DNA from 2 places in the Oceanobacillus sp. FSL W7-1304 genome. Region 1 is predicted to be linked to the other one. Evidence: predicted binding sites of a transcription regulator. Region 1 holds the regulator's gene; the other holds the start of a gene.
What was found. Region 1 encodes NrdR, which represses ribonucleotide reductase genes. Its sites were predicted from a motif close to AACACNATATATNGTGTT; they were not measured.
Positions count from the first base shown of each region.

Region 2: the regulator NrdR is predicted to act here: its motif matches at 4,424-4,441, upstream of NYE61_RS12115 (anaerobic ribonucleoside triphosphate reductase).

Region 1 is NZ_CP150211.1:800,308-812,765, reverse strand. Features, by position in the region: gene NYE61_RS04210 (response regulator transcription factor) at 1-525, shown strand, start outside; gene NYE61_RS04205 (ATP-binding protein) at 525-1,889, shown strand; gene polA (DNA polymerase I) at 2,153-4,795, shown strand; gene mutM (DNA-formamidopyrimidine glycosylase) at 4,810-5,637, shown strand; gene coaE (dephospho-CoA kinase) at 5,651-6,250, shown strand; gene NYE61_RS04185 (glyceraldehyde-3-phosphate dehydrogenase) at 6,432-7,463, shown strand; gene NYE61_RS04180 (cytosolic protein) at 7,703-8,152, shown strand; gene nrdR (transcriptional regulator NrdR) at 8,181-8,645, shown strand; gene NYE61_RS04170 (DnaD domain protein) at 8,868-10,208, shown strand; gene dnaI (primosomal protein DnaI) at 10,235-11,161, shown strand; gene ytxC (putative sporulation protein YtxC) at 11,368-12,216, shown strand.
Region 2 is NZ_CP150211.1:2,384,187-2,396,644, forward strand. Features, by position in the region: gene NYE61_RS12105 (UPF0182 family protein) at 1-1,556, opposite strand, end outside; gene nrdG (anaerobic ribonucleoside-triphosphate reductase activating protein) at 2,006-2,461, opposite strand; gene NYE61_RS12115 (anaerobic ribonucleoside triphosphate reductase) at 2,458-4,317, opposite strand; gene NYE61_RS12120 (MBL fold metallo-hydrolase) at 4,645-5,514, opposite strand; gene NYE61_RS12125 (catalase) at 5,867-7,930, shown strand; gene NYE61_RS12130 (hypothetical protein) at 8,036-8,734, opposite strand; gene NYE61_RS12135 (ABC transporter ATP-binding protein) at 8,772-9,623, opposite strand; gene NYE61_RS12140 (DUF1801 domain-containing protein) at 9,803-10,165, opposite strand; gene NYE61_RS12145 (DUF1572 family protein) at 10,300-10,803, opposite strand; gene NYE61_RS12150 (VOC family protein) at 11,150-11,299, opposite strand; partial or broken gene NYE61_RS12155 (transcriptional regulator) at 11,537-11,681, opposite strand; gene NYE61_RS12160 (TraX family protein) at 12,255-12,458, opposite strand, start outside.

The DNA.
Region 1 (12,458 bases):
CCGGAAATGGATGGAATGGCAGTATGTAAGCATCTAAGAATGAATAAAATCGAAACACCAATTTTAATGCTAACAGCAAAGGATGAAGAATTTGATAAAGTTCTAGGCCTGGAATTAGGAGCCGACGATTACTTAACAAAGCCATTTAGCCCAAAAGAAGTTGTCGCACGAATTAAAGCTATTTTAAGAAGAAGTACGAGAAATGATAAACCAAATTTTAGTTCACTGAAAATTGGTGAGTTGACAATTTATCCGGAACGCTATGAAGCAGAAATGAACTCAAATGTTATTACCTTTACAAGAAAAGAGTTTGAGTTATTGTTCCATCTTGCTAAAAACAAAGGAAAAGTTATCTCCAGAGACCAGCTGTTAAGCAGTGTTTGGGATTATGATTTCGTTGGTGATACAAGGATAGTCGATGTACATATTAGCCACCTAAGGGATAAAATAGAACCTAATACAAAAAAACCTGTATATATAAAAACCGTAAGAGGGCTTGGATATAAATTGGAGGATCCTACTTGATGAAAGTATTATTTTCGGTACCTATCCGGCCTTATATGTTTGCAGTTCTGTTAACTTTTATTACGATGGGCGTTATCCTATTTCAAGCAGCAGATGAGCCGATTATAATAATCGCAGTTCTTTTCTTTGGATTTATCATCATACAGATTATTGTGTTCCTTTTATATACGAATTACGTCAAGCCAGTGCAAAAAGCCACATACACGATTGACGAATTTATTAAAGGCAATTTTAATGCTAGATTTCATAATTCATCCAATGAAGCGATAGAAGAACTGAGCTATAAGATCAATACTTTAGCAAGGAATATGAGCGCGATATCAATGCAAGAACAGATGCAGTCGGAACAATTATCGACTTTAATTGATAGTATACAAAGTGGGCTTGTACTGATTGATGAAAAAGGATTTATCCATGTGGTAAACCTAAAATTCATTACGATGTTTGGCAAAACTGAAAAGGAATATCGGGGACATCTTTATTATGAGGTACTTGAAAATGAAACGATTCATGAAACAGTTCAAAAAACGTTTTTATATGAACGAAATATCAAAGAAACTTTCACACAAACACATGGAGTAGATAAAAGCTATTTCGAAATTGTTGGAGCACCAATGTTTAATGAACGCAATCTATTAAAAGGTGCTGTTTTAGTACTGCACGATATTACGGAATTAAAGAAAATGGAGAAGACTAGAAAAGATTTCGTTGCGAATGTATCACATGAGCTGCGTACTCCAATTACCTCCATCAAAGGTTTTACCGAAACATTGTTGGATAGTGGTGAAAATAAGGATGAAACGACGAAAGAATTTCTTGGTATTATTTACCATGAAAGTCATCGTCTTCAGTTGTTAATTGAAGACTTATTATCCTTATCAAGGTTAGAGAAAGATGGATTTCGACTCGTTCTTCATACTTTTAAGGCAAAAGATCTAATTGAAGAAGTAATTCCAGCATTAAAGCATAAAGCCATGGAAAAAAAATTGCAGCTTTTGATAAATGTTGATGAAGAAACTGAAATGAAGGCTGATAAGGAACGAATTAAACAAGTTATTGTTAATTTATTAGATAATGCTATTCACTATACACCAGAAAATGGAAAGGTTGAGCTTAGTCTAGATTCAACAGCTGATTTTATTCATATTAAAATCGCTGATACTGGAATTGGTATTGACGAAAAATCAATCCCACGGATTTTTGAAAGGTTTTATCGTATTGATAAGGCACGTAGCAGAAATACAGGGGGAACTGGCTTAGGGTTAGCGATTGTAAAACATATTGTTGAAGTGCATGATGGTAAGATAGAAGTTGAAAGTGAAGTAAATCAAGGAACAATAATTCATGTGTATTTACCGAAATAAACATCCTCATGTCATTGAGGGTGTTTTTTCGTAGAGCAAGGAATCACAGTAATACAGATGATCAGTACTAACTTATTTATGACTAACGACTTAATTTTTTCCTTTCTTTATTTACAATGATAAAATGAAAACAGCGAGTTATATATCACACAATAACGCAATGTAAAATCCCATTTATAAGCGTGTGGAAATTAAAAAAAGTGAAGACGGGAGAGGAAGGAACCTCCCCACTAAATGAAGATTCACTTTATTTGGAGGTTATCATGACAAAAAAATTAGTATTAATTGATGGCAACAGTATTATTTATCGGGCATTTTTCGCATTGCCTCTTTTAAACAATGATAAGGGTGTTTATACGAATGCAGTTTATGGATTTACAACAATGCTGTTGCGCATTTTAGAAGAAGAAAAGCCGACACACTTACTTGTAGCCTTTGACGCAGGGAAAACGACATTCCGCCATACTACGTACAAAGAATATAAAGGCGGTCGTCAGAAAACGCCACCAGAGTTATCGGAGCAGTTTCCAGTCTTAAAGGAATTACTCGACGCATTTCAAATTAAGCATTATCAGCTCGAGCAATATGAAGCGGATGATATTATTGGTACGTTATCAAATCAAGGAAATGAGGAAGGGTTTGAAGTAACGGTTATTTCTGGGGATAAGGATATGCTGCAGCTTGTTTCGGATCATGTTTCCGTATATGTAACGAAAAAAGGGATTAGCGATATAGAGAAGTACACTCCAAGCTATATGCTAGAAAAAATGGAGGTTACGCCAGAGCAGATTATTGATCTGAAGTCGCTTATGGGTGACAGCTCTGACAATATTCCAGGAGTACCGGGCGTTGGGCAAAAGACCGCAACGAAGCTAATCAAGCAATACGGTACATTAGAAGCAGTTTATGAACATTTGAATGATGTAAGTGGTAAGAAATTAAAAGAAAACCTTACAAATCATCAAGAGGATGCATATATGAGTAAAGAGCTTGTCACAATTAATCGCAATTCGCCGATTGAAATAGGAGTTCATGATATTTCCTATGATGGCTTTGACCAGTCTGCTGTTCGTACTGTGTTTAAAGAGCTTGGATTTCAGTCATTGTTAAATCGGGTTTCTGATGATGAGGTAGAAGCTGGTGAGGAACTGCAATCAGAAATGAATGAGATTACGTATACTGTTGCCGATGAAATAACGGAGTCTATCTTAGCCAATGAAACGTCATTTGTTGTGGAAATGCTTCATGACAATTACCATCAGGCAGAAATTATTGGATTTGGAATGGTGAATGAACATGGCGCTTATTTTATTCGGACAGAGGTTGCATTGGCATCCGATTTGTTCAAGCAATGGGCAGAGGACAGTACTAAAAAGAAAATTGTTTTTGATGCAAAGAAAACAATGGTTGCTTTACTGAGAAATAATATTCATATTCAGGGAATAACATATGACATGCTGCTTGCCTCTTATTTGCTCAACCCAGCCGAAAATAATCATGATATTCCAGCAATCGGTAATCGAATGGGAAAAACAGATGTTTTATTTGATGAGGAAGTATACGGAAAAGGCGCGAAGCTAAAAGTACCTGAAGTGCCTGTACTTTCCGAACATGTTGTCAGAAAAACGATGACGATGCATGTGATAAAGGATGAAATGATTAAGGAATTGAAAGAAAACGAGCAATACGAGCTGTTAAAAGAATTGGAAATGCCGCTTGCCATTATTCTTGCAGAAATGGAACATGTTGGTGTCCAGGTGGATATTAGTCGCTTAGAGGAAATGGGCGTCGATTTAAAGGAAAGACTGCAAACATTAGAGAATGAAATACATGAGCTTGCTGGTGAGAATTTTAATTTGAACTCTCCAAAGCAGCTTGGACCTATTTTGTTTGAAAAATTACAGCTTCCAGTGATTAAGAAAACGAAAACTGGCTATTCTACTGCTGCCGATGTATTAGAACAGCTGCAAAACGAGCACGAAATTATTCCAAAACTGCTTCTATATCGCCAGCTCGGAAAGCTTCAATCAACCTACATTGAAGGACTATTAAAAGTAGTTAGAAAAGATACGAATAAAATTCATACACGATATAACCAAGCATTAACACAAACAGGAAGACTTAGCTCCGTTGATCCGAATTTACAAAATATCCCGATTCGACTAGAGGAAGGGCGGAAAATAAGACAGGCTTTTGTTCCTTCAAAGGGAGGCTGGATTATGTTTGCTGCTGATTATTCGCAAATAGAACTAAGAGTACTTGCACATATTGCAAATGATGAAAAGCTAGTGAAAGCTTTCCAAGAGGATGTCGATATTCATACACAGACAGCAATGGATGTGTTTCATGTAGAGATGGATGAAGTGACATCGAATATGCGAAGACAAGCAAAAGCAGTTAACTTCGGTATCGTATATGGAATTAGCGATTATGGACTATCGCAAAACCTTGGAATCTCGAGAAAGGAAGCGAAGCAGTTTATTGATCGTTATTTTGAAAGTTATCCGGGCGTGAAGCAATATATGGAAGAAATCGTCCAAGAAGCAAAGCATAAAGGCTATGTGACAACCTTAATGAAAAGAAGAAGATATCTGCCTGAAATTACGAGCCGCAACTTTAATCTAAGAAGTTTTGCAGAACGTACAGCTATGAATACACCGATTCAAGGAAGTGCAGCAGATATTATTAAAAAAGCAATGATCGATTTAGATGGTAAATTAAAGGAAGAAAAGCTGCAAGCAAAAATACTATTACAGGTGCATGATGAATTAATTTTAGAAGCACCGAAGGAAGAAATAGAAAAATTGAAAGAAATCGTACCAGAAATGATGGAACAGACTGTTTCATTAAATGTTCCATTAAAAGTGGACTATGAATATGGAGCAAACTGGTTCGATGCAAAATAAGGAGAAACAGCGAGATGCCAGAATTACCAGAAGTAGAAACAATTAAAAATACACTCAAACGATTTGTATTAGATAAAACGATTGACACGATAGATATACAATGGCCAAACATTATTAAAGAACCAAATGATACCGAGCATTTTAAAACCTTGCTGCAAGGACAAACGATTCGTGAGCTTTCAAGAAAAGGAAAGTTTTTAATGTTTTACTTTGATGATGTTGTACTTGTTTCCCATCTACGTATGGAAGGGAAATATAGTGTATACGATTCAAGTGAACCAATAAAAAAACATACCCATGTTACTTTCCGTTTTACGAATGGAGAAGAACTCCGGTACAATGACGTACGGAAATTTGGTACGATGCATGTCTATCCTAGAGGAAAAGAGTTTTTGAATAAACCGTTGAATCAGCTCGGACCAGAACCGTTCGATGAAGCATTTTCATTGGATTATTTCTATCAAAAGTTAAAAAAAACAGATCGCTATATTAAATCAACATTATTAGATCAGACCATTGTCACCGGGCTTGGTAATATATATGTGGATGAAACCTTATTCAGAGCCGGTGTCCACCCATTAAAAAGGGCAAGCAAGCTATCGAAGAAAGAAGTAAAAGCAATTCGCGAGCAAGCAATCAATACACTTGAAGAAGCTGTTCGAGCAGGCGGCACAACTATACGTTCCTATGTAAATGGTCAGGGCGATATGGGAATGTTCCAGCAAGAATTATACGTCTATGGACAGGAAAATAAAGCTTGTAAAAATTGCAGTAACACGATTACGAAAATGAAAATTGGTGGGCGAGGAACCCATATATGTACGTCATGTCAGAAGCTGTAAGAGGTGAAAAAAAGTGGCAATGGTTATTGGTCTAACAGGAAGTATTGCAACAGGAAAGAGCACTGTCTCACAAATGTTTAAAGACTTCGAGATACCAGTAGTCGATGCGGATAAAATTGCAAGAGAGGTCGTAAATCCCGGTGAAGAAGCATATGAGCGGGTTGTAAAAGTCTTTGGAGAATCAATTTTGCTTCCCAATCAGACGCTCGACCGAAAAGCACTAGGCTCGCTTATTTTTAAAGATAAAGCAAAGCGTAAGCTCCTTAATAGCATTATTCATCCAGCAATCCGTGAAAGAATCTTCGAGCGGAAAGATGCTCATATTAAAGCGGGAGAACAATGTGTCGTGCTTGATGTACCTTTATTATTTGAAGGGGACTATTCGAAAGTTGTTGATCGTACGATTGTTGTAGCTGTGGATGAAGCTGTTCAATTGGAAAGATTAATGAAACGTAACGAGCTCACAGAGGAAGAGGCGAGAGAGCGAATTAATTCCCAGCTTTCAATAAAAGAGAAGGCTAAGTTAGCCGATGCTGTCATTGATAACAATGGAACGATAGCACAATCTCGTGAGCAGTTGAAAAACCTTTTAAGTTTGTGGAACATACGTTAACAGAGAAGCCCGGGAAATGGACAGCCATTTTCCGGGTTTTAGTGTTCAAGACAATAGCATAAATGCAGAAATATATTTAAAAAACAGGGAAATTGTGCGACACAATTGCGTTATAATGTGATATACTATTTAATATAAAATAGATTAAAAGTATAACATATATGGGAGGAATAAGTTTCTTATGAACAAAACTCGTGTGGCCATAACAGGATTTGGTAGAATCGGGCGTATGGTATTTCGTCAAGCAATTGCAGATAATCAATTGGATGTAGTCGCTATCAATGCAAGCTATCCTCCTGAGACACTCGCACATCTTATTAAGTATGACAGTATTCACGGAATTTTTGATGGGGAAGTCGAAGCGCTTCATGACGGGATTGAAGTAAACGGAAAAAAAGTAACGCTTGTAAATTCTCGAGAACCAGAAAAGCTTCCATGGAAAGCTTTGGATATTGACGTCGTCATTGAAGCAACAGGAAAGTTCAAAACAAAGGAAAGTGCTGGATTGCACTTGAAAGCAGGAGCAAGAAAGGTTGTCATAACAGCGCCAGGAAAACAGGTGGATAAAACGATTGTAATTGGTGTAAATGAGGCAGCATATATGCCTGACGAGGATGACATTATTTCCAATGCCTCTTGTACAACAAACTGTCTTGCACCAATTGTGAAAGTGTTAGACGACAAGTTTTCAATCGATAATGGATTAATGACGACTGTACATGCTTTTACAGGAGATCAGAACAACTTGGATAACCCACATAAGGATCTGCGCCGTGCACGTGCATGCACACAATCGATAATTCCAACAACTACAGGGGCAGCAAAAGCATTAGGCGAGGTGTTACCACATTTAAAGGGCAGATTACATGGTATGGCTTTACGTGTACCAACACCGAATGTATCACTTGTTGATTTGGTTGTCGATGTGCATACTGCTGTTACGGCAGAGGAAGTAAATCAAGCTTTTAAAGAAGCTGCAGAAAACGAATTAAAAGGGATTGTTCACTATTCTGAGGACCCGCTTGTATCGATAGACTATACAACTACCGATTACTCAGCAATTGTTGATGGATTATCAACAATTGTTATGGGTGAGAATAAAATAAAAATAATTGCTTGGTATGATAATGAGTGGGGATATTCGAAAAGGGTACTTGACTTAACAAAATATGTTGGAAGCTATTTATATCAACGAGAAGTTAAAATTTCATAAAAAATGTTAACACCCGCTTCTCAAGTTGAAGCGGTTTTTTTTAGGCTGAAATCATAAGCTAGGACTTGATTGTAAAGTTTCATCGTGTAAAATAAAATTTTACTAGATGTTATTTATGAGAAAATCGATTTATATACAATCTTTTATTTTCATAGCTTTAAAAAATATCATTAATGACTTTCTTTCCATACGCTTTTTGAGTTCAACTAGTGGAATTATATAAAACATGTTAAAATAGAATGTACTACAAACACGTTCAAATAGAAAACTTACAGGTTGGGGTGCGAAAAATGTCGATTGGCAATACGTTGAAAAAGTATTTTAGTAATCATGCGGAAACAGCTGAGGCTCATTTTGATCCAGCTTTACGAACGCATTATTATAAGACAACGAAGGAAAAAGCACTTGCGATATTAGAGAACTATTTCAGTAATCATGGAACATATGAAGTAAATGCAATTTCTCAGGAACACGGGGAAATAAGTGTAAACCGCACGAAGGGAAAAAAGGTATTTATTGTGGCAACTGTGATTATGGTAAGACCATTTCATACAGCAATTGATTTTTCAGTTACGACTGAATCGATTATGCCATTTGATTTAGGATATAGTACGAAAGTAATTGCACAGCTATATGAAAAGGTGAATACGGAATTGCCCTTAATCGACGATAAGTATCGAAGAGCGTGAATGAACGGACGAATGGGGTTGAACGAAAATGCGATGTTCGAATTGCCAAAATAAGAATACAAAGGTTTTAGATTCCCGACCAATCGAAGAGGGAAGATCCATTAGAAGACGCAGAGAATGTGAGAAATGTGGTTTTCGCTTTACTACATTTGAACGGGTCGAAGAACTTCCACTAATTGTCGTCAAAAAAGATGGAGCAAGACAGGAATTTTCCCGTGAAAAGCTAACACGAGGTCTTATTAGAGCATGTGAGAAACGACCAGTGCCATTAGAAACAATGGAGGCCTTGGCTTTAGATGTAGAAAGAGAGATGCGTAATTCAGGCATGTCCGAAGTATCCAGTCATGAAATTGGTGAACTAGTAATGGAGAGATTAGCTAAGGTTGATGAAGTTTCCTATGTTCGGTTTGCTTCGGTATATAGGCAATTTAAGGACATTACCGTCTTTTTAGATGAATTAAAGGATATTATTAATACGGATAAAAACAAATAGTCCTTGGAAGGTTGCTCAAAAAGTCCGGTGAAAATGACACATCGAGATCAGTAGATCTTCGACTAAGTACGACAGGTCCTGTGTCGAACGTCGAAGTCACGACATCCTGTGGAAGCCCGGTACTCAAAGCGTCGCCGCCTCGAACTTCTCGGTCCTTTTCATCCTCCTTTTTGAACAGTTATTTGTAAGTTACTTATTTGTAAGTATAGAGGTGTGTGAAACATGAATTTTATTGGACAAATCTTGCCGGTGGACGGCTATATCGTATCACAAAAAGAAACGTTGCCGGTAGACTATGCCAAATCATTGACCCATCTGTATCAGCCATTGCTTGGTATAAAGGCGATAGCACTGTACCAAACCCTTTTGCATGACATCGATTTAAATCAGGAACAAGCTCCACAGACACATCATACGTTAATGAATTACTTGGACCTTCCTTTAGATGAAATCTTTCAAGCTCGATTGAAACTAGAGGGGATAGGTTTGCTGAAAACCTATAAGCAAAATTGGGAGTCAAGTGATTTATATACATATGAATTACAGAGCCCATTTGCGCCAAGTAATTTTTTTAAAGATGCGATGCTTTCTCAGCTACTGTATCATCATTTAGGTGATCAAAAATTCGAGCTGTTGAAAAACTATTATGGAAGGCAAACAACACCAGGATATGGTGTAAATATTACAGCTGCCTTTAGTGAAGTATTTCAAACCTTTACGCCATCTGCAGAAATATTAGAAGTGGATGATAATAGGGGAGCAGAACCTAAGGAAGATACGGAAACAACTGATTTTACTTGGATTGAACAAATGCTGAAACAACGAATGGTTCCTCATGCAAAAGTATTAACCACGGAAAATCGTCGTTTGATTTCGCAAATGATGGTTTTATACGAATTAGATACGCATGAAATAGACAAGTCTTTACTTTGGGCGCTAAACGATGAAAATCGATTGGATACAGAAGAATTTAAAACAGCTTGTCATGATTTGTTTAAGGCAAAAAATCACCAAAAACCAATCCGACTTGCCAAAAAAGTTGACGTCTCAGAAACAAAGCAGATTTCGGATAAACCGAAAACCAAAGAGGAAATCCTCGTCGAAAGATTAGAGACGATGTCACCAAAACAGCTTTTAGAAGATTTATCGAATGGAAATCATGCCTCTGAACAGGATATGAAAGCTATTCGTGATGTTATGACAACTCAGGGTCTGCCTGGTCCTGTAATGAATGTACTCATTCATTATGTACTGCTACAGACGAACATGAAATTATCAAAGGCATACCTTGAAAAAATTGCTAGCCACTGGTCGCGAGCGAATATTCAAACTGCTAAAGAGGCAATGGTTTTTGCGAAGAAGGAGCAAGCAAGCTTCCAAAATGCTGTAAAACGTAAAACTGCTTATAACAAAAAGCCGGTTTCGAAGGAAGTAATACCAGATTGGTTTAAAGATAGAAAGCATAAGCAAGAAACACAACCAGCAGCAAATCAAAACGTCGTGATGACAGAAGAACAGAAGCGAATTGCTGCCCGACTTAGACAATACTCCAATGGAAATTAAATTTATGTAGTGTTAGGATGATGGCATTGAAACCAATACAATCCACATTAAAGGCATGGATGCAAAAGAATGAAAGCTTTAAAGATAATTATGTCAAAATAAGAAATGAAGTACTGAATGACCCTGAAATCAAGGAGTTTCTCTCCCTTCATCCCAATCTGTCACAAGAAGAGATTAATAAAAGCCTTATTAAACTTTATGAATATACAACACAATCAAAACAGTGTGACCAATGTGCTTCATATGGATCATGTAAAAATATGGTTCCTGGCTATTCGCCAATTTTACATGTGGAAAAAGATGAAATTAGACTATCTTATGAAAAGTGTCATAGCAGGGTTATGTATGAGAAGGAACGGGAACAGCAAAAATTGATTCAAAGTTTGCATGTTCCTAAAGAAATACTTCAAGCTTCAATGGTAGATATTATCAATGATGAGAGTAGAATTGAGGCTATTGCAGAGTTGCTTGACTTTCTAGATCAAGCAAAAACAAAGCTTCCAAGCAAAGGTCTATATTTTCACGGTCAGTTTGGTGTAGGAAAAACATATTTATTAGGTGCACTCGCCAATGAATTGAAAAAGCTTGGTTTATCGTCAACACTTATCTACATGCCAGAATTTGTTCGAGAAATAAAAGCTTCTTTTAAAGATGACTCGACAAACGAGAAAATTGATTATTTTAAGAAAGCAGATGTGCTGATGCTCGATGATATAGGTGCAGAGCTGCAATCGGCTTGGTTCCGTGATGAAATTCTCGGTTCGGTTCTTCAATACCGTATGATGGAGCGACTACCTGTATTCTTTACGTCGAATTATGACCTCGAACAATTGGAATTACAGTTAGCCACAACCAAAAGTGGAGTAGAATCGGTAAAAGCCGGCAGAATTATAGAACGTATTAGACAGGTGAGTAAACCTGTGAAAATGGATGGGCCAAATCGGCGCTTATAAAGTCTGAGGAAATAAACCCTCGGGCTTTTTGTTTTTCAAGAGAATATCTCTAGCAACTAACACTCCAAGTTAAAATAAGACCTGTTATCAAGCCAGTAATCTGTATGATTTAAAATATTCCTGTTTTAAATTTCGCACTTTATTCATTTTTTCAATTGTTTGTCCATATAATGTAACAGTTTGGTCGTGGATGAGGGTGATATTGATTGCTGGAGGTATATTTTGAATCAGACAAAGAAGTAATTAGCTTTTGTGAACATTTATTTCGCAGTCATAAACAAATTGAGTTGAATTGGAAAACAGATGATAAGTGGGGGAATCATCTGCAGTTTAAGGAGCATGTAGCTACAAAGGAATTGATGGATGCCATTACAGATACAATGGCAAATGTGTTTATGACTCACCGGTTACGTACAATGGTAAATCGAATTATTCAGGAGCACTACTATTATACGAACAATGAAGAGATCGAGCGAATTCATGATCTGACCTATTGGATTATAACTGGTGAGGATGAAGAAAGTAAGCGGCTTCGAGAGAACAAAAATCATCATGCATTTTTAAAGTCTTTATTTACTGAAAGCTTAAAAGAGAGTTTTGTTATTCACTTTGATTCCATCGTGAATTTCCGTTTGAAACCATTTAAGGATAAACTTATTTATTTTGTTGGCTTAGCAATTGATGAATTCAGGCGAGAAGAAGACCATCAAGCGTTTGTGGACATGCTTCGGGCATATGTGGAGAAGAAAGAACCAGGTTTACCAGTTATTCATATATTACAAGGAAGTGACTTTGCCTTTTTTAAACAAAATGGGAAGCAGATGACAAACATAGAGCTACGGGTTTTAATGAAACAGGAGCCACTCTATATTGTTGGCCTGCATGACAATGAATTTAATCTTGCGCCACTAATTGCAATGGCACCTGAAAAGCTAAAAATTTATGGCGATGATCCTGCAGAACCGAAAACATTAACGGTAATTAATGTTTTCCAAGAAAAAGTGGATTTCGAACCAATTAGCAATTTTCCTTTTCCTTATTATTTGAATAAATGATTTATCTAGTACTTGATTTTCCTCGAATGTAAAGCTATAATACACATTATACAATTGGAATGAATGAAAAGTATTGAGAAGGACATGATTATTTGCATTCGTATAGCTATGAAGAGAAGGAAGTCAAAGGCTGGAAGCTTCCTCTATACAAACAAATAATTACCACCTTTGAACTCTGTCAGTGAACCTAAAAGTAATTGACAGCGTAGCTTCTGCGTTAAAGAATGAATGAAGCCGTAATT
Region 2 (12,458 bases), 1.6 Mb from region 1:
AATAGTAATCGGTTCCAGCCACTAAGCTGAATCCCCTTATCTGCTTCATAACGGTTGGTCATATTCTCATCACCAGATGGATAGTCAAATTCATCGACTGCTGAATTGACGATCACGTTTGGATAATCCAACTCTCCAAAATAAATTTGCGGACGCTCAACATCAACCTCTCCTTCAGGCGGGAGATTCCTTACAATATATTGTGGTTGTCCTTGAGAAGTAACCTCATTGACTTGGCTCATCGCAATCCCATAGCCATGTGTGTAGCGCAATGTCTGGTTTACCCATGTTTGGGCTTGCTCTGGCAAGTCATCCGTACTCAATTCTCTTGCACCTATAAATACTTGCTGGTAATCGCCGTCAATTTCATAACGATCAACATCAATATCATTAAATTGGTAGTACGTACGGAATGTCTGCAATTGATTGTAAATATCAAGCAACGGACGCGAATCATTAATTCGCACGTTATTAATGGTTAGCTCATTATTCTCAATCATCTCTTCATCTAATGAATCTTGGTTACCCGGATGTTCTGAGATATTAATATTCTCAAGATCATAAGCTTGCCTTGTATAATTTAGGTTATGTTCTAAATAAGGCTGTTCGCGCTGAAACTCATTTGGCTCTACCATATAGTTCTGAACAATTGCGGAAACCCCTTGTCCAAGAATAATGACAGCAATATATAAAACAATTGGAATTAATATTGAATTAATATTACCTTTTCGCAGTGTAAGAATAACCCAAATTGCCCCAATTACTGCAACCGCAGCTAGAATATAGGATACAGGAATATTAATAATGCGATCGGTATAACTTAGGCCATGTACCACACTAGTTTGAAACACATTCACTTGATTCGTCAGTAAAGTTTGAAAAGGTGATAGTAAGTGTGTGACCGCTAACAATACGCCAATAATAGCAATGGTTAGTCCAAGATGAATTTGCGCAGAACGATTCATGCGGTACATATGAAAAACGGAGTATGCTGCAATCACAACGACAAGCATGAAGAAACTTAATCCTAGTAAAATATTGATGATAATTTCTAAAAATGGCAGTACAAACATGTAGAAGGAAATATCTCGGTTGAAAATTGGATCACTTTCTCCAAACGTTTCATAGTTTAAGACTTTTAAAAGCGGCTCCCAGCCCACCCCCTGTACAATAATACTACCAATAAGTCCTGCAAATACGGCAATTGCGATAATTATTCCATTCACAATTACTTTCTTTTGTGAGAAAAATGCAGGAAGCTGATGGTGGTCAAAATGGCTTAAATAGGTTCTGCGTATCCAAAATACGGTTAACCAGGTTACAAAGCCAAAAATGACAAAACCAGCTGCTGCAAGTGTAAGTTTACTACCTAAAATTGTCGTAAACACGTTACCAAAATCAATGGAATCCATCCAAATATATTCTGTAATCCATTGGAAAGCGATCGTACCCAAAATGAAAAGAAGAAACAGAATTCCAATAATCGCTCCAGTCCAACCACCGAACTTTTGGATCTTTTTCATTTGTTTCTGGTTTATATTAACGTTAAAGTCCATACATCCTCCTTTTTCGGTTCCTTACGAATAAATCCCTAGCTATTTTCTTATCTATTCAGATTAAAAAGAAAGAACCGGTACTTATGTATTAGTATCTATATCTATTATTCTAACAATAATACATGTATAAGTCATTTTTGGTTACTTTATGACAAAGGAGGGAAATACCGATAAAGTGAAACTTCATTCAGTGGGGGTTTCCCTTCCTCCCCCACTGAATGTTAGTTGAACAGAATCAGGAATTTACTGGCTGTTGATCCCCCACTTACAATTCCTGGTACTCCTCGAATTCTTGAAGTGGGGGTCTTACAGCCAGTTAATGCGTGATAAAAGTTCCTATAAATAAAGGACAGAACCCATAATAAATAATTCATGGTTCTCGCCCTTCATCACTCTTTCTATTTTTTTAAAGGATATCCATGTTCAATAACAAAACCACCATATAGCCCTTATACCTGTGATAAATCGATAATACGCTGATTTCGACTTCCATAGAAATTTAAGGTTAAATCTCGCTCCTCCAAAATAAACGGGCCATCAACGAGCACATCACAATAATGGAGTAATTTCTGTTGATATGGATCAGGCGATTCAAGCAATTGTTCCAATGTGTAACCGGTATAGGCCCAAATGTTTTTCTTTAGCTCTTTTAGTCGTTTTGCTACTTGAGATACGTCTCTTGCTTGGAAAAACGGGTCACCGCCAGATAAAGTAACATCTGTTAACGGATTACTCGCTACCTCTTCAACCACCTCTTCAACTGTCATTTCTGTACCATTACGGATATTCCAGCTTTTTGGATTATGACATCCCTTGCAGAAATGTGGACACCCCGCGAAGAAAATAACCGTTCGCAATCCTTCTCCATCAACAACAGAATCATGAATAATATTCATCACTTTCATTGATGTTTAACCCGTTCCTTTTCTTCCGCACATTTGGCGGAATTCCATCGTTTCATATCTCCAACCAAATATCCAGTAATTCTTCTGATTCTTCCAATTCTACTCTCATCTGCATTCTGACAGTTTGGGCACGCATTCTCTATAATTCCGGAATATCCACATACACCACATTGATCAACAGGATGATTGATTGCACCATAACCAATATCAGCGGCGGCCATTGCTCTTACTAAAACATCTAATGCCTTTATATTTTTAGAAACATCTCCGTCACATTCGATGTATGTAATATGACCACCATTACATAAACGATGGAAAGAGCCTTCAATTTTAGCTTTATCAATACTCTTGATAGAATAGTAAACCGGGACATGGAAGGAATTCGTATAGTAATCTCTATCTGTTATACCAGGTATTTTTCCGAAAACCGCTTGGTCTTTTCGAGTAAACTTTCCAGATAGTCCTTCTGCGGGTGTTGCAATCAACGAGAAATTCAAATCGTAATCTTCACTCGCTTGATTAACTCTGTCTCGTAAATACTGAATGATTCGATATCCTAATTGATAAGATTCCTCTGATTCACCATGATGCTTACCAGTTAAAGCGACTAAAGCCTCCGCCAATCCAATAAAGCCAATACTTAATGTGCCTTGTTTTAACACATCACCAAGTTTATCTTCTTGTTGAAGGTTTTCGCTCCCTCGCCAAATATGCTGCCCATATAAAAATGGAAAGTTTCCTGCCTTCTTTTTAGTTTGAAAATCAAATCGCTCCATTAATTGTTTTATTGTAAGTCCAGTATAGTAATCTAATAGTTTAAAGTAATCGAACTCATTCTTTGCGGCAAGTGCAAGCTTTACGAGATTGATAGAAGTAAAAGACAGATTTCCCCGCTGCACTCCATTTTCCTCACCATGACGATTTGCCATCACACGAGTCCTGCAACCCATATAGGCCACTTCCGATTCTGGAGTACCATCATAATGCACTTTATTAAACGTCGAATCGATAAAGCTAAAGTTTGGAAATAATCGCTTCGCTGTTGTTTCAAGTGCTAATTGGTATAAGTCATAATTCAGTTCTCCAGGTTCAAAATTAATTCCCTTTTTCATTTTAAAAATCTGAATAGGGAAGATTGGTGTCTCACCATTACCCAGGCCTGCTTTCGTGGCCAACAAAAGGTTCTTGATAAGTAGACGACCTGCCTTAGATGTATCCGTACCGTAATTGATGGAAACAAACGGAACTTGTCCACCTCCGCGCGAATGCATCGAATTACAATTATGTATAAAAGCTTCGCAGGCCTGGTATACATCTCGATTCGTTTCCTGCCATGCTATCTCATCTATTTCTTCCGCTGTATATGAAGTAGCATAGCTTTGTATACGTTTCTTATTTTTCTCGAAAGTTTTATTAACATAAGGTGCAAGATCATATTCAAACATGGGATAGCTTTGCCCACCATGCTGCATGTTTTGATTCGATTGAAAAATAATGGATGCTAAAGCCATCGCACTTACAATATCTTTCGGTTCACGCATATGTCCATGTCCAGTATTAAAACCATCTTTCAGAACTTTTCCTAGTGGAATCTGACAACAAGTGGTTGTACCCGTAATTAGAAAATCAAGATCATGGGGGTGGATATAATTTTCATCGATTGCTTGTCTGACATCTTCACTAAGTATCAATTGTTTCGCATACGACTTCGTTACTTCCGCAGAAACCTTCGACATTTGTCCCATTGGTGAGTTCCCATCAACATTGGCATTTTCCTGAATCAGATCATGATTACTTGTATAAACAATCTCATCCAATTTGTTTAGCGGGAAGTAGTCTTTCACTTCCGTTGACATACTTGTACTCATTTTTTCGCTCTCCCTTTTTTATTGTTTCTAGTTCTCTTATTTTGTATCATTCTCCCAAGTCATAACACTACATTTAGTGTTTATAAAGTAAATTAACACTATATATTGTATGCTATCATAGTAAAAAAGAAATAGCTGTGTCCAAATTGTGAAACCGCAAATTGAAGTAGCTCCTGAAATGATGTAACAGTTGCGTGTATACACTAATAAGAGAAGTGGATAGTAAGCGAAAGGGACAATTTCATATTGATTAAAAATAGTGACTCAAAATCTCATTCTTTTGAGTCACCTTCTTCGTTCTTACGATTTCTCGCATCAGTGTTTGGGGTCTACAAACCGACCATAATCTGGTATTGCTAGTCGGTCAAATTCTTTAACTAGTCTTGCTAATCCTTCTGAAAGTTCTTGCCCAGACACTGGCATTCCATGACCAGTTACCACAATAGCAGGGTTTAAGTCTTCCAGCTTTTTAACAGATTCCCAAGCAGCAGTCCAATCAGTCGTTAAGTACCTTGGCGGGCCGTTTATTTCCACTTTTTGAGTCATTACCTTGTAAAGTGATTCTTGTTTCACAGTAACAAAAGCATCGCCAGCAATAAGAGCACGATCTTTTTCCCTAAATAAAGATACATGACCAGGAGCATGTCCTGGTGTATGAATCCATTTCCAACCAGGCATATGTGGAACACTTCCATCATCAGGCAGTGCTTCTATATTGCTTCCTAAGTTAACAGCTTCATTTGGGAACATTGGTGACATTTTTGCCACAAGTCCCCCTTCAACGGATCCATCCGGTTCTGGATAGTCTTGTTTTCCAGTTAAAAAAGGCAACTCAGCCTCATGGGCATATACTTTAATTCCCCACTTCTCCACTAAATCTACAACTGCGCCAACATGATCAAAGTGTCCATGTGTTAGTATAATTGCTTGTGGTTTACTGTCTTCTCCAAACCGTTCCTCTACCATTTCCACAATCCGATTGGATGATTCAGGCATACCAGTGTCCACTAAAACCCACTCACCTGAATTATCCGGATTACCCACACAGCACAAATTCACAATTTGATTTGTATAGCAGTAAAGATCGGGAAGAACCTCCTTCCCAACTCCACTCGTCATCGAATACATCGGCAGAAACTGATCCTCCATTGAATCATGCATTCCATTTTGTATGTCTTTTTCCATAAAAATTCTCCACTTTTCTTTGTTTTAGTTTTGTTCACATTGATTTGTTGTTCATTTAAGTTTTTATATATTAATTAAAGTCTTGTTAAAAACATCTATATTATTTGGGCTAACGGCAAAAAGTATGTACATTTTTAAAAGTCCTATTAAAGCACCATACTTTGTATCAATTAATATAAAGGTTTAGGCACAGCAATCGATACTTCACTAACTATAATGAGGGCATTGCAAGAGGTAAGAGGCGGGTCATGCTCAGAACCCCTTACGCTAATAAATCTGTGTTCTAATATTAGAAAAAAAACGTAAGTATAGAAATGGTACTTATATCTCAACCGTTTGAAAGGGTGATTAAATGGATGATGAGAAATCATCAAAAAACCAAAAACGGGTAAATCAAGACTTTAAACAAGAACAACTAGAACAATACCGAATGAGCGACTACGGCCAGCCAATGACAACACAGGAAGGAAAAAAAAGATCACAGGATCAGGATCAATTAAAAGCAGGTATCCGTGGACCTTCCTTACGTCAGGATTATGAATTCTTAGAGAAGATGTCACACTTTGTTCATGAAGAAATACCTGAAAGAGTGGTTCATGCAAGAGGTTACAGCGCTTATGGCGAATTTGAATGTTATCAGTCGATGAAACATGTGACGAAGGCTGGATTCCTACAGGAAGCTGGCAAAAAAACGCCAATAACTGTCCGTTTTTCTACTGTTCAAGGAGCCAAAGGATCCTATGATACAGCAAGGGACTTACGTTGTAAGGGAGTTAAACTTTATACGGAAGAAGGAAATGTCGATCTTACCACGATTGCAATGCCTGTATTAATTAATCAAGACGCAATGAAGTTTCCGGACGCAATGCACGCATACCAAGCTAAACAAGCAGATGACATACCAACCGCAAGCGGAGCGCACGACCGTTTTTGGGATTATGTGGCCAATAACGATGAAGCACTTCACATGGTACTTTGGATTATGTCTGACCGGGGTATTTTAAGAAGCTATCGAATGATGGAATCATGGTCCATTAATACGTACCTATTTGTTAACGATCAAGATGTGGCAACCTTTGTGAGGTATGTCTGGAAACCTGTCCTCGGAGTCCATTCCCTGCTTCAGGATGAGTCACTGAAAATCGGCGGACTCGACCCTGACTTTCACAGAAGGGATCTGAGGGAAGCCATTGATAATGGCGCTTATCCAGAATACGAGCTAGGTGTCCAATTGATTTCGATGGAGGATGAATTCAAATATGACTTCGATGTCCTCGACCCTTCAAAGTTTTGGCCAGAAGAGCTTGTCCCTGTTCAAATGATTGGTAAGCTGACATTAAATAGAAATATTGATAACTACTTTACGGAGTCTGAACAAGTCGCATTTAACCCTGCAAATGTCGTTCCGGGAATTGATTTTTCCAATGATCCCGTTTTGCAAGGAAGATTAATGGCTTATCGGGATACCCAACAACATCGACTTGGCAGTGCCAATTACGTTGAATTACCAATAAATAAGCCAATATGCCCGTTTCATAATAATCAGCGACGAGGTGCTATGAGACAACGAATCGATGTTGATAAAATAAACTATCACCAAAACTCACTTGCAGATAATACACCATACACAGTACCTCCAGAAGAAGGCGGCTATAAGGATTATCCCGGAAAAGTAGATGGCTACAAAATCAGAGCTAGAAGCGAATCGTTCAAGGATTATTTTTCACAACCGAGGATATTCTGGAATAGTTTAACTCCAATAGAAAAGCAGCATACGATTGAGGCGCTAAGCTATCAAGTAGGCAGTGTAAAAAGTGAGTCGGTTCGTCAGCAGGTTGTTAATATACTTGTCAATGTTGATAAAGATATGGCAAGTATTGTTGCGGATAACATCGGGGTGGATCGACCAAGCGGATCCAATGTTCCTGTTTCTACAAGCTATTCTTCTCTTAGTCAGGCCAGTACACCTAAATATGCATATACACAAAAAGTAGGCGTACTTATTGGCGATGGTTATAACGGTAATGAGGTAACCAATGCACTTAACACCTTACAGCAATATGGTGTTTTTGTTGACATCATAAGTGAAAGGCTTGGTACGGTTACCGGAAATGATGGAACAACACTCCAAGTTGATAAAACGTTCCTTACATCGAGCCCTTATCTTGTAGACTCACTTTACGTTGTTGGCGGAAGTTCTAGAAACCAGGCAAAATTCAACTCAGACATCACGGAATTTGTACATGTAGCTTATAAGCACTATAAACCAATTGGTGTTTCCTCAACTGGAGAGTCTTTTATTCATGCATCAGAAAACAATAATTTGGCTGGTGTAGTTTTTGCTGCAAATAATCCAGATTTTGGTGAGGATTTTGTTTCTGCCATAGCGCAGCAGCGGTTTTGGGACAGAAAATAGCCTTTTATATTGGATGGGAGAAAGGAAATGTTCTTTCCATCCTTTATACTTTCTACGGAGTCCTGTCGCTCCAATATAATAACAACTCCTTAATTTTTATTCAGTCTAGCTTTTAGCCAATTTCAAAAACAAAATTAAAAGAAGAATCGAGTAAATGATTATCCAGATAAAAGGAAATATGGATAGGTCTCCAAGATTTTCCCCGCTCCAATTCATTAGTGATTGCTGTGTGTTTACTGCAGGGGGAATAACCCAGGTTATATTTTTCAAAGCAGTAGGCAGGGCACCATGGATTCCAAGAGCTGCGATGGAAAGAACAATAGTAAGTGCTAGCCCACCATAGGAATTTACAGGGCTTTCCATCAGTGCTTCACTAAATAAACTAGCAACCGTAATACCAAGAGTTGCTAATAAAATATGGTTTGCAAAAGAAACAAAACCAATTGTTAATGTCACAGGTTCAGCGAACATACCAAAAATAATCGGATATACAAAAGAATATACAGTTAGCAGCACGGCTATTAGCCATACAGATAATAATTTTGAAATATAGTAACGATTTCTCCCTTTAGCATGAAGTATCATAATTTGTCTTTGTACTGGTGGATCCAGTGATAAAACACTGATACACAACCAGGACGATATAACATATATAATCAACGCAGCCACAGCATAACTATCAATGATTGGATTTGGAGTATATGTATATTGGACAAATACTAAGACGAAGAAAGTAGAGATGGGAGGAAAGTATTTATGGGACCGCAAATAATCGTGCAAACTAAATTTAATCAGTTCTTTCAAATAGATCCCTCCTTATAATTGGAAATAGCGGGACATCTTATTCCCTTTCCCACTCTCCATCGTTATCTACAGTTGTTACTTGATTAATGCTTCCTTGTAATGCTAGGATTCTCGATAAAACTTTATCACTATAATTCGCATGAACATATAGTAACAACCCATTATCCATTTCCTTCATGTGCAATACTTCCTCCCATTGTTTCACCTGAGAATCATCCAACCGCTTTACTTCTATTAACTTCAATGAATCCTTTTCGTTTTTCATCTTTGTCTTTGAAAGAAGGCCATTATATATATAGTAAGTCGTTTCCACTATATCCTCAAAGGTGTTTGATTCATGATAGGTTAATAGTATTGTCGACCCTCGTTCTTTCAATTCTTTGATTACAAGTAGTAATTCCTGTTGGGCTTGAGCGTCAAGTCCGGATATAGGTTCGTCCAGGATTAAAAGCTCTGGCCTTTGCATGATAGCTTGGATGATCCCAACTTTCTGGATGTTTCCTTTTGAAAGTTCGTTTATCCGGTGATTATCCAGCTTTTCTAACTGAAATCGACGTAAAAATGCTGGAATATTTTTCCTAAGACGCGCTTTTGAAATTCCAGTAATTGTACCTATGTAACACAAATACTCACTTGGAGTGAAACGTATATCTTTTGGAAACCTCTCTGGTACATATCCTATTCTAATCTTTTTATTAGGATAAATAATCTTACCAGAAGTTGGCTTCTCAAGTCCCGCTATCAATCGTAAAATGGTGCTTTTTCCAGTACCATTCCCGCCCAGTATTGCAATAACTTGTTTTTGATCAATGGTAAGCGAAATATCACGTAAAACCTGTTGATTATTGTACGCTTTACTAATATGCTCAAGCTCCACAAACTTCTCCATTTAATCGCCCCCAACCTAACCTATTTCACTTAGGCTCTGCTCTCTGATCCAATTGATCCGGCTAATCATTTCATTTGGCTCATCACACCTAAAGATAACCGTATAAAAGCTACTTATCATTCTTACAGAAAGTATCACAAGTAAAATTGATAATTGTAGCGTTCTAGTATTTATAGTCTTCACTCTTTAGATTCATTCAATGTGATTGCTTTTTCAACAAGCGAAGTGAAGATGTCCTCTTGAATATCCTCAAGCTTTGTAATTCTTATATGGCGCATCGCTTTTCCTGTACCCTTCAATAAGTCACTTTCAATTTCATTCCCTTTATAAAAACCTAAATTAACATGTTTCTTAGCAGGTTGCAGATAGCATACGAGCCCCTTATATGAATAGCTAGGCATTGACCATTTGAACTCTTCAATAAGCTTGGGCGAAGCATCAAAAATAACTTTCCGCAATGCATTTGTAATCTCTTGAATGTCAGGTGACAATTGATCAATCATTTGATCAACTTTCTCAGTTGTTCGTATCTTATCAGTCATCTAATCAATCTCCTCTTTAAGCTCAGCCAAACAATGAATCATATAGGGATAGGGAAGCCCTTTTTGATTTTCGACTGGTTTAGTTATTTTTTTACAATTTCTTCTAACATCACTGCAGATTATAGCTATCCTAATCATTTGTTCTTCGGAATGCTTAAAATGATCCATTCTTTTCCCTTGATTTGTTTCCCGATATAAAGAATTTGCCCTAAGTGATAGCTAATGTGAACGACTTCTGTTTGAATTGCTTGAAGCACACTAATCGATTTCCCCCTTAGTGTAACCTTCCTATTTAGATCTTCTCCGTTAAGGTTCCCGATTGTATGAAAAAGCAGCTTCCATCCATCTTCCCAAACCTGCATCAGATATTTCTTTGACTCATTACGATCAACAAATTCTAAGTCTCTATTTCTATAAGCTTTTTCTCCATCCGCCGTTAAAAAATCTACCCATCGAGAGTGCATATTCCCACTCAAATGTTTGATAATAATTGCAATGCTATTCGACTCTTCATTTGACTTCCAGTGTAAATCCATTTCAGATAATTGTTCGATTCCCTTTTCTGCACGTTCTTTAAAATGTTTAAACTGTTCAATTATAGTTGTCAGGTACTCCTTTTCAAAGGTAATTAAAATCACCCCTTATTATAGATTCAATTCAAATTTTGAGGTAGATGAACACTATCCTTCTTATATATGCTGTTGTATAAATCAAAGTAAAAAGGTTCCCCACTAACTAACCGATCATGGAGTCCTTAGCAATTACAAATCATGACGACATTTCCATCTGGATCCTTTATATTAAACCAGGCTGTGTCTTCCACCCACTCCATTTCTCTCACAATTACGATCCCTTTTTCTTTCACATATTTATAAGCATCATCAATATTGGGTGCATAAAAATTGAAAATCGGACTAGGGCTCACATGATGTTTGAAAAACGGATCAAAGGTGTGATCATCTAAAGTGAGCGATGATGTCCCTACTACCGGGACGTTAAAACCGGTGACACAACTTGTTCTAAATCAACATCCATTCCTAATAGGTCACAATACCATTTTGCAGAAGCTTTCAAATCCGACACATGTACAAACACACCATTCATTTGATTTTTTATCGGCAAGATATTCTCCACGTTATTACCGCTCTCGTATTTTTTATTGAATGTTACTGTTTCAGATTGCTGATACCTCCAATTACTTTAGGCATAGGAGAAGCAACCATTACAGCTTATCCCAAAATCTATATTGATCATATAAAATTTTATAAAGTTTGTAAAATACAATCTATTTAAAGTGTGTTATTAACTTATTTTTTTCAAAGTACCTTAATACTCAATTGAATAGAGTCTTATTGAATGATATCTCTGGTTCAGCAAGAACCCTTCTGCCATTTCTTTGCTAACATAATATCCATCATCATTTTCCTCTTTTGATTGCGCAGTCTCTTTAAGCAAATATGGAAACCTCAAAAATATTTCCGATCATCAAGAGCTTTTCTGTCTCTGGAAATCCTTGCCTGTACGAAAGCAAAAACAACAATGCAATCAATTCTACTGGTATCTTTATTTTAATTTCGATCATTCCCATTCTTATCACTCCTTTATTTTTTATTACTTACTTTGTTTTATTAAATACCTTTCTTTTTTAAAAACTTTTGATCTGTCTTACTATGTTTGAGCCTTAAACAATATCTATTTCATAAACAGACCCTCTTCATAAATATAAGCGCTCATCTCACAAAATCCGGTACATTTCTTATCAAGGAATTTAAAGCAAAACAAAAAAGGCCATAGTTTCCTATGACCTTTCACTGTCTTATTACTTTCCTACCCACATTTTAATGAGTCGCATAATGGGTTTGCGACTCCCTTTTATAAATCGTCATTGAGAAGAACGATCCCTGTTTTATTCGTCGCTCCAGGACTGGCGACATCACTTTCTGAATAGCATAAATCAATAAACATTTTTAATCAAGGGCGATTGGGGGAAACCAAATTCCCCAAGTTGCCCTTACGAACATCCACTTGCGTGATGTCTGGATTATTCGTAGATTCCTTCCATAATTCAAGCCATTCTTTATTTTAATACTTAACCTAATTGAGATAAATAAACACCAATTAAATATAAAATTAAAATGTGTACAGGATAAAAAACATAAAAAAAGTACTTCAAACCAATCCCTTTTTTACCGTTGTAAAGTAATATTAACGGTAATGCTATTATCATGATCCATTGATACCCAGCATATTGAATTAGGTATTCCGCAAAGAAATCTGGTCTATACCCCCATTT